2 regions of the Lentibacillus cibarius genome follow, and region 2 is predicted to be linked to the other one. Evidence: a T-box and tRNA genes for the amino acid it is inferred to sense, from the RefSeq annotation. Region 2 holds a T-box; the other holds one or more tRNA genes.

Region 1 (4,426 bases), 1.6 Mb from region 2:
GATATACTCAACCCGAAGTTCTTTTGCTTTCCACGCCTTTCCAATCACATCAAAGGTCATTGAAAAATATGGAACGTTAACGATCGGATAAGCAAGCCCAATAAGCCCCGCATAAATCATAAGTTTGGTATAACTGACATCAAATAAAATAATATAAATGGAAAAATACAGGATGAGTGCACCTGTAAGAATAAACTTTTTCCGCATAGAGGATTTTATCCATCTGGTTACGATAAAATAAAGCACAAATGATAAACCCGACAGGAGCAGGTTAAACATACCAAGCGAAAATTCACTGCCGGTTGCAACAAACACCCATATGGTAATGACAAAAAGAAAAATCCCTTCCCGAAGACCTTGTGCAATGTGAGCATTCAGGATTTTTCGCCAGTTCTTATTATGATTCCACTCTCCCAAGACACGCCTGAAATGAAACCGTCCTTCTGCCTGACGACGTTTCAAGAAAAAGCTGCAGACAACAGCAGCAATAAACAGACAAAAAGAGACAGTGAAAATAACTGTATATCCAATCGTCTCTTCCATTTTCGCGATTATTGTACCCGCAAGTATAGGACCAATCATACCGGCGAAAGACTGTAGAACTCCTAGAAATCCATTAAAAAAGTCTCTCGACTCGGGTTCGGTAATTTCAAATGTAAGCACATTGAATGCCAGCCAATAAAATCCAAATCCAATTCCCAATACACTGCCAAGCAAAAAATTATATGTTGCTGCGTTCTCAGCAATAAACAAGACACTCAAAAAGAACAGAGATAAACATATTACCCCTAAACGAAGTACGATAACACGGTCAACTTTTTTGGCAATCTTCCCAGCTAAAATGAATGTGATTGGTTGGAAAAGATAAATGCCTAAGTTATAAAAAGCGATAGTGCTGTAATCTCCCGCTTGACGCCATAAATACACATTAACAAAGGTATTGGAAAGAAAAATACTTAGCGAGTACAGGCCACCTATAACTAGCAGCAAAATAAGATCCCGATTAATATCCATTTTTCCCGTGAAAGCTTGTAAAGTCTTGTGCATAATCCACTGCTCCTTTTTTGTTCAGTTATAGTTTGAACAAATGAAAGCATGGTTATGTAATGACGGATATTTTAGAAAACGGCGTTAATCGAATGCTGTTATTTAATTGAACATAAAAAAACACGGGCACTTAGCCCGTGTTTTTTAGAGAGTGTATTTACTTTGCTTCGTTATAATTTTTAGCAACCTCATCCCAGTTAACTACATTCCAAAATGCTGAAACGTACTCAGGACGGCGATTTTGATATTTGAGATAGTATGCATGCTCCCAAACATCAAGGCCTAGAATTGGTGTTTTACCATCCATGATTGGATTATCCTGATTTGGTGTGCTTGTGATTTCAAGTTCACCATTGTTGACAACAAGCCATGCCCAACCGGAACCAAAACGTCCTTTAGCAGCTGTCTCAAATGCTTCCTTGAATTTATCAAAGCTTCCAAACTTTTCATTAATCTTATCAGCTAATTCACCAGTTGGTTCACCGCCGCCGTTTGGTGACATGACTTTCCAGAACAGGCTATGATTGGCATGTCCTCCACCATTGTTACGGACAGCCGTTCGGATATCTTCCGGTACAGCATCAAGATTACTGATTAAGTCTTCAAGTGACTTGTTCTGAAGATCAGCATTGCCCTCCAGCGCAGCATTCAGCTTCGTTACGTAAGTATTATGATGCTTTGTGTGGTGAATATTCATAGTTTCTTTGTCAATAGTAGGTTCTAAAGCATCGTATGCATATGGCAGTTCAGGTAATTCAAATGTAGCCATTGTATATAACCTCCCTTAAATCTTTATTAAAAAGATTGAAGAATCAACCTTTTAATTTTACCGTACCAAAGCCTAGTTACACTTGCAAACAATATGCACTTTTACACCATGTATATGTTATCGGACGTAGGTGAAGGAAATTGCGCTAGTCGCTAGCATGCTAAGTTCGGCACGTCCTATACGTTGGAGCTGGACGTGGCTTAACCTTGCAAGTAAAAGTTATATCGCTAAATTTTATAGTTTCTTATCTTTTAAAAAAACAAGCATTTAAGCTTGTTTAAAAAGATGGCTCGGGACGGAATCGAACCGCCGACACACGGATTTTCAGTCCGTTGCTCTACCGACTGAGCTACCGAGCCGTTTCAGGTATTTACTTTTTATTGCGCTGTTAAATATGTATGGAGGAGGTAGAGGGATTCGAACCCCCGCGCGGTTTGACCCGCCTGTCGGTTTTCAAGACCGATCCCTTCAGCCACTTGGGTATACCTCCGAGTAGAATGGTGGACCCTGCAGGATTCGAACCTGCGACCGATCGGTTATGAGCCGATAGCTCTGACCAGCTGAGCTAAGGGTCCTATTTAATTATAATTTATGGGGCGACCGGTGGGGATCGAACCCACGAGTGCCGGAGCCACAATCCGGTGCGTTAACCACTTCGCCACGGCCGCCATAAAGTAGCGGTGGAGGGATTCGAACCCACGACCTCACGGGTATGAACCGTACGCTCTCGCCAGCTGAGCTACACCGCCATATGGCTCCACAGGCAGGATTCGAACCTGCGACCGATCGGTTAACAGCCGATAGCTCTACCACTGAGCTACTGTGGAATGAAATAATATCTTACATGATGATTTTCATTTTACTTTTATTAGCGACGAAATATAATTTACCATGTCCGACAAAATATGTCAATAAGTTTATTAATAAAATTTTATTGTCGTGGTAAATACGAAAAAGTAAACAAGCAACATTCATTACTATAGCATGTTCAACACTCAATTTCAATAGTAGAATTATATTCATGTGAAAAACATACTAAAAACTTCAATAGTGAAGCTTTTTACCGCTCATATATGGGATGAAAAATATCGGCAGCTGTATATCCACAGTACCGATATTTACATCCATACCATCAAGTTGAGCGAGGTTATTTACTCATAAAGAACTGCTTCTGAAATGTTTACCGCGTGGTCACCAATACGTTCCAGGTTACTGATGATGTCCACAAAGACAATCCCTGCCGATCCAGTGCACAATCCTTCATTCATACGAATAATATGTTTTTTCCGGAATTCGCGTTCCATTTTATCTATCTGATTTTCCTTTTGTACGACAGCCAGCGCCTTTTCGCGATCATGTTCATCCAATACCTCAACTGACTGCTTAACAGTCATAATGGTCAAATCAAACATATTGTTAAGGTCTTCCTGTGCCTGCTCGGTCAAATTAACTTTATTAGATATTTTGTAATCGATCAATTCAATAATATTTTCAAAATGGTCACCAATACGCTCGATATCACGAACAGAATCCATCAGAAGCGTATGTTTGGCGCTATCGAGTTCAGACATAGATTCCCCGGAAAGTTCAACTAAATAATCCGTTATTCGACGGTCTAGATTATTTAGTGCGCCTTCAATTTGCATACTCATTTCCGAATGTTTCTGGTTTCTGGTTGTTAAATATAAATTAGTTTCTTCTAGACCTTTATATGAATATTCACCCATACGTATGATTTCTGCTTTAGCCTGATCCAGTGCCAATGTAGCTGATTGTTGGATGAATATCGGATCCAAATGTTTTGGTTTATACTCCACAATAGTGTCGTCCCCAGGTATGATTTTTGTAACCGCCCATGCCAATGCCCCAATAAAAGGAAATTGAATAATGAGATTTAAAAGGTTAAAACTGCCGTGTGCAAATGCAATAGTCATCTCTGGATTCAATTCTAATGATGATTGCAATAAATCAACATAATTTGTAAAAAAGCCTAATAGTAACAGAATAACAGTGGTGCCCGCTAAATTGAATATCACATGAACATAAGCTGCTCTTTTAGCCGCAACACTTGCCCCAATTGACGCAAGAACCGCCGTAATAGTCGTACCAATATTATCACCGAATAATACGGGTAATGCAGCTTTCAATTCAATTGCCCCTTCAGAAAATAATCCTTGTAGAATACCGATTGTAGCACTGGAACTTTGAACAATGAATGTGAACAATGTACCGATGACAACACCCAACACTGAATGCTCACTCATTTTCAGCGTAAGCTCCTGAAACGCTTCAAGACTTCTTAATGGTGCCATCCCACTACTCATCAACTTCAATCCAAAGAACAGAGCTCCAAACCCGAAGATAGCTTGTCCAATATTGTTGACTTTCTGGCTTTTAAAGAAAAATAACAAAAAGCTACCAATAGCTAATATGGGTAGTGCGTATTCACCCAGGTCAATTCCGATAATGAAGGCAGTTACTGTTGTGCCGACATTGGCACCCATAATAACACCTATGGCTTGCCGAAGTGTCATAAAACCTGCGTTAACAAGTCCAACAGTCAAAACCGTCGTGCCAGAACTACTTTGGATAAGAATAGTTACAATAATT
Region 2 (4,426 bases):
GACGAGAGTGAAGTTTTGACACCGGCGGATGACGTGTACCATATGAAAAAGTCAGATTATACGGTACCGTTTGTTTGTGGTTGCCGTAATCTTGGAGAAGCAGCAAGACGTATTGGTGAAGGTGCGTCCATGCTACGTACGAAAGGTGAGCCAGGCACAGGCAATATCGTTGAAGCTGTTAGTCATATGCGCCAGGTTCAGTCAGAAATCAGAAAACTGACGTCTATGTCAGACGATGAAGTGATGACCTATGCAAAAGAAATTGGTGCGCCATATGAACTGCTGGTAGAAATCAAACAGGAAGGACGTCTCCCTGTTGTAAACTTCGCTGCAGGAGGTGTGGCAACACCAGCAGACGCAGCATTGATGATGGAATTAGGAGCGGATGGTGTATTTGTCGGCTCTGGTATTTTCAAATCTAATCAGCCGGAGAAATTTGCCAAAGCCATTGTGGAAGCGACCACCCATTATACGGACTATAAATTGATTGGTGAGCTTTCCAAAGATCTTGGAACTGCCATGAAGGGTATTGAAATGGGTACATTAGAAGCGCATGACCGGATGCAAGACCGTAGCGAATAGAAAGAAGGAATGACCATGACTAAAATCGGTGTACTCGCATTACAAGGGGCGGTCCGTGAACACATCCGCGCTATTGAAGAGACCGGAGCAAGTGCTTTAGAAATCAAACAGGTCGGACAACTCAAGGAATTGGACGGGCTTATTCTACCGGGCGGTGAAAGTACGACCATGCGTAGACTGATGGACAGTTACGGTTTTTCCGATGCTATCAGGGATTTAAAAAGGCAAGGAAAACCGCTATTCGGCACCTGTGCTGGATTAATTTTGATGGCTTCCGCGATTGAAGGACAAGCAGATGCCCATCTTGGCCTGATGGATATGACTGTTGCCAGAAATGCATTTGGCAGACAAGTGGCAAGCTTTGAGGCAAAACTGGACGTTAAGCATGTCGGAGATACCTTTCAAGCCGTGTTTATCCGTGCTCCATATATAACGGAGGCTGCACCGGATGTGGAGGTCCTAGCTGTCTACCAAGATCGGATTGTTGCAGCGAAACAAGACAACTGCTTATGCACTGCTTTTCATCCGGAATTGACTGATGATAACCGATTGATTGCATATTTTGCTGAAATGGTGGAACAATCAAGGAATACACTTGCATCTTAACGAGAAATTGGCTATGCTTATAAATAATGAGATGAACAGTTATGAAAGGAAATAGTAATAAGCAATGCTTTCTACAGAGAGTCGGTGGCGGGTGAAAACCGATGAAGGCAACTTGTGAATCCGTCCTTGAGCTGGTTTACTGAAACTTTTCAGTAGGTAAACCCGGTCAACAGCCGTTATCCGATGAAGCCGGAAGAGAGATGTGCATTTCTCTTCAATAAGGGTGGCAACGCGGGAATAAAAACTCCCGTCCCTGAATCAGTTCAGGGACGGGAGTTTTTTATCGTTCATAACATTTAAAGGAGGATATAACCATGCTAGATATGAAATTTTTACGTAATAACTTTCAGGAGGTAAAGGAGAAGTTAGCCCATCGCGGGGAGGATTTGTCTGATTTAGAGAAGTTTGGTGAATTGGATGAGCGTCGCCGTACATTAATTTCTGAAGTGGAATCATTGAAGGCTAAACGTAATGAGACGTCCAAGCAAATCTCTGTTTTGAAAAAGGAGAAAAAAGATGCTGAACCGGCTATTAAAGAAATGCGGGAAGTTGGCGAAAATATAAAGGCACTTGATGGAGAACTGAAAGAGATTGAAGAAACGTTGGAAATGATGATGCTCTCCATCCCGAACATTCCGCATGAGAGTGTCCCAGTTGGCGAAGATGAAGACGATAATGTTGAAGTGCGCAGCTGGGGGGATATTCAGGAATTCCCCTTTGAAAAACAACCACATTGGGACATAGCTGCAAATTTGGATGTTTTAGACTTTGAGCGTGCCTCCAAAGTCACCGGAAGCCGCTTTGTATTTTATAAAGGGCTTGGAACACGACTGGAACGAGCACTAATTAGTTTTATGATGGATTTGCATGCAGATCAACATGGATACACGGAAATGATGCCGCCACAGATTGTTAATCGCGAAAGCCTGACTGGAACAGGGCAGCTACCTAAATTTACCGAGGATGTTTTTAAGTTGGAGGAGTGGGACTATTTTCTGATTCCGACAGCTGAAGTGCCAGTGACGAACTATCACCGAGGTGAAATCTTAAACGTTGACGACCTTCCAAGAAAGTATGCGGCTTACAGTGCGAATTTCCGTTCCGAAGCAGGTTCAGCCGGTCGGGATACGCGTGGATTGATCCGCCAGCATCAGTTTAACAAAGTGGAACTGGTTCACTTCACCAAACCGGAAGATTCCTATGATACGTTGGAAACATTGACAGGGCATGCGGAGAAGGTGTTACAGCTATTGAACTTACCATATCGCGTCATGAGCATGTGCACAGGGGATTTAGGTTTTACTGCGGCTAAAAAGTATGATATTGAAGTATGGATCCCAAGCCAGGAAACCTATCGTGAAATTTCTTCTTGCTCCAATTTTGAGGATTTCCAGGCAAGACGTGCCGGCATTCGCTTTCGCCGTGAGGAAAAAGGAAAACCGGAATATGTTCATACATTGAATGGCTCCGGTCTTGCAGTTGGCCGAACACTTGCCGCTATTCTGGAAAATTATCAGCAGGAAGATGGATCAGTTGTTGTGCCGGAAGTACTAAGGCCGTATATGGGCGGTAAGGAAGTTATAAAGTAGGCAAATAAGATTTAAATTTTTAAATACCTCCGTTGACAATGTTTTATATGGATGATATAGTATATCTTGTCTTACGGAGGTATACCCAAGTGGCTGAAGGGATCGGTCTTGAAAACCGACAGGCGGGTCAAACCGCGCGGGGGTTCGAATCCCTCTACCTCCTCCATTTAATTTCAAAAGCGCATAATTTGGAGATAAACCACCACGACCGTTACATATCAACTGTAGCGGTTTTTTTTCGACGCACAGGACGAGGAAAGCTAAATTTCGCTGTTAAAGGTGCATTTTTGGTAAAATTACAAATTTAATTTGATTAACACTTGACATGATGAGTGGCAGCAGGTATAGTACATGGAAATAGGTAAACGAACGAAGAAGAGGTCAGTAGCGAAAAAGCTGCCGTAAGAGATTGGGATTCACCGGCTGCGAGATCCCATCGGATGATGCTGTCGTGAAACCTGCCTTGGAGTTGTCAGCAATGTCTGACCGCATACACGATGCGTTATCAAATTGAGCGGGCATATGATGTTTTCTATGCCAACAAAGGTGGTACCACGGAACCCCACTCCGTCCTTTTATAAGGATGGTGTGGGGCTTTTTTATTCTTTTTTGAGGAGGTTTTTCTTGATGACTAAAAAAATGGCATTTGTTGGGGCTGGATCCATGGCTGAATCAATTTTATCCGGTATATTAGCCAGCGGATTTTTAGCAAAAGAAGACATTCTGGTAACAAACAAATCGGACTTCGAAAGACTGGAACATTTAGAGAGGCAGTACCAGATCCAGTACGTTGAGGATAAACAGGAGACTGTTACTGATGCCCGTATCGTATTGCTTGCTGTGAAGCCGTATGATATGGAGACTGCGATTGCGTCGATTCGTGACTATTTGAATACCGATCAATTACTTATATCTGTTGCCGCCGGTGTATCAACGGATACGATATCGGAAATGCTGGGCCGTGAAATACCGGTTATCCGGGCAATGCCAAATACCTCGGCAGCAGCTGGTGAATCTGCTACAGCGGTAACGAGAGGGCGGCTCGCCACTGAAGAACATCTTCATACCGCGCTTGAATTGTTTCGTACAATTGGAACGGCAACGGAAGTAGCTGAGGAAGATATGCATACGGTGACGGCGATTGCAGGAAGCGGACCTGCCTATGTTTATTATTTGGTTGAAGTGATGGAAGAGGCGGCTGTTGCCGCTGGGCTCGACAAACAAACTGCACATGAATTGCTTATACAGACAATTGCCGGTGCTGGAGAAATGCTGAAGTCATCCGGTCTGGATCCGGCACAGTTGCGTAAAAATATCACAAGTCCTGGAGGAACCACTCAAGCCGGACTGGAAGCGTTGGATGAAGGTGAATTCCAAAAAACAGTCATGGGCTGCGTAGAAACTGCTCGTGAACGCTCGATTGAATTAGGGAAAAAGTGATAAGTAGGAGCGCGGTTTATGCACCGCACTCCTTGTTTTCTTGTACTTTTGCCTGTGTGTGGAGTGTTGCAATCATGCCATAGAAGGCATAGAAAAATTCATCGGGTGCCGACACCCGAATATGTCCGACCTCACTTGTATCAAAATCCAAGGTTGCTTCCAGTAGCCGGTACGTGGAGTAGGCGTAGAAGCAAAAGTATATATAATCA

The links. A T-box is a leader RNA that pairs with one kind of tRNA and senses whether it is charged. The one in region 2 lies ahead of serS (serine--tRNA ligase), so its partner is inferred to be a tRNA-Ser.
Region 1: it has a tRNA-Ser gene. The T-box ahead of serS (serine--tRNA ligase) is inferred to sense a tRNA for this amino acid. The anticodon was not compared.

The regions. Positions count from the first base shown of each region.
Region 1 covers NZ_VCIA01000001.1:343,389-347,814, forward strand. Annotated here, with positions in the region: gene FFL34_RS01760 (MFS transporter) at 1-1,047, opposite strand, end outside; gene sodA (superoxide dismutase SodA) at 1,205-1,816, opposite strand; tRNA gene FFL34_RS01770 (tRNA-Phe) at 2,103-2,175, opposite strand; tRNA gene FFL34_RS01775 (tRNA-Ser) at 2,216-2,306, opposite strand; tRNA gene FFL34_RS01780 (tRNA-Ile) at 2,315-2,391, opposite strand; tRNA gene FFL34_RS01785 (tRNA-His) at 2,409-2,484, opposite strand; tRNA gene FFL34_RS01790 (tRNA-Met) at 2,492-2,565, opposite strand; tRNA gene FFL34_RS01795 (tRNA-Asn) at 2,569-2,643, opposite strand; gene FFL34_RS01800 (Na/Pi cotransporter family protein) at 2,968-4,426, opposite strand, start outside.
Region 2 covers NZ_VCIA01000001.1:1,938,979-1,943,404, forward strand. Annotated here, with positions in the region: gene pdxS (pyridoxal 5'-phosphate synthase lyase subunit PdxS) at 1-582, shown strand, start outside; gene pdxT (pyridoxal 5'-phosphate synthase glutaminase subunit PdxT) at 598-1,188, shown strand; T-box leader at 1,221-1,446, shown strand; gene serS (serine--tRNA ligase) at 1,503-2,777, shown strand; tRNA gene FFL34_RS09210 (tRNA-Ser) at 2,853-2,943, shown strand; gene proC (pyrroline-5-carboxylate reductase) at 3,405-4,217, shown strand; gene FFL34_RS09220 (hypothetical protein) at 4,234-4,426, opposite strand, start outside.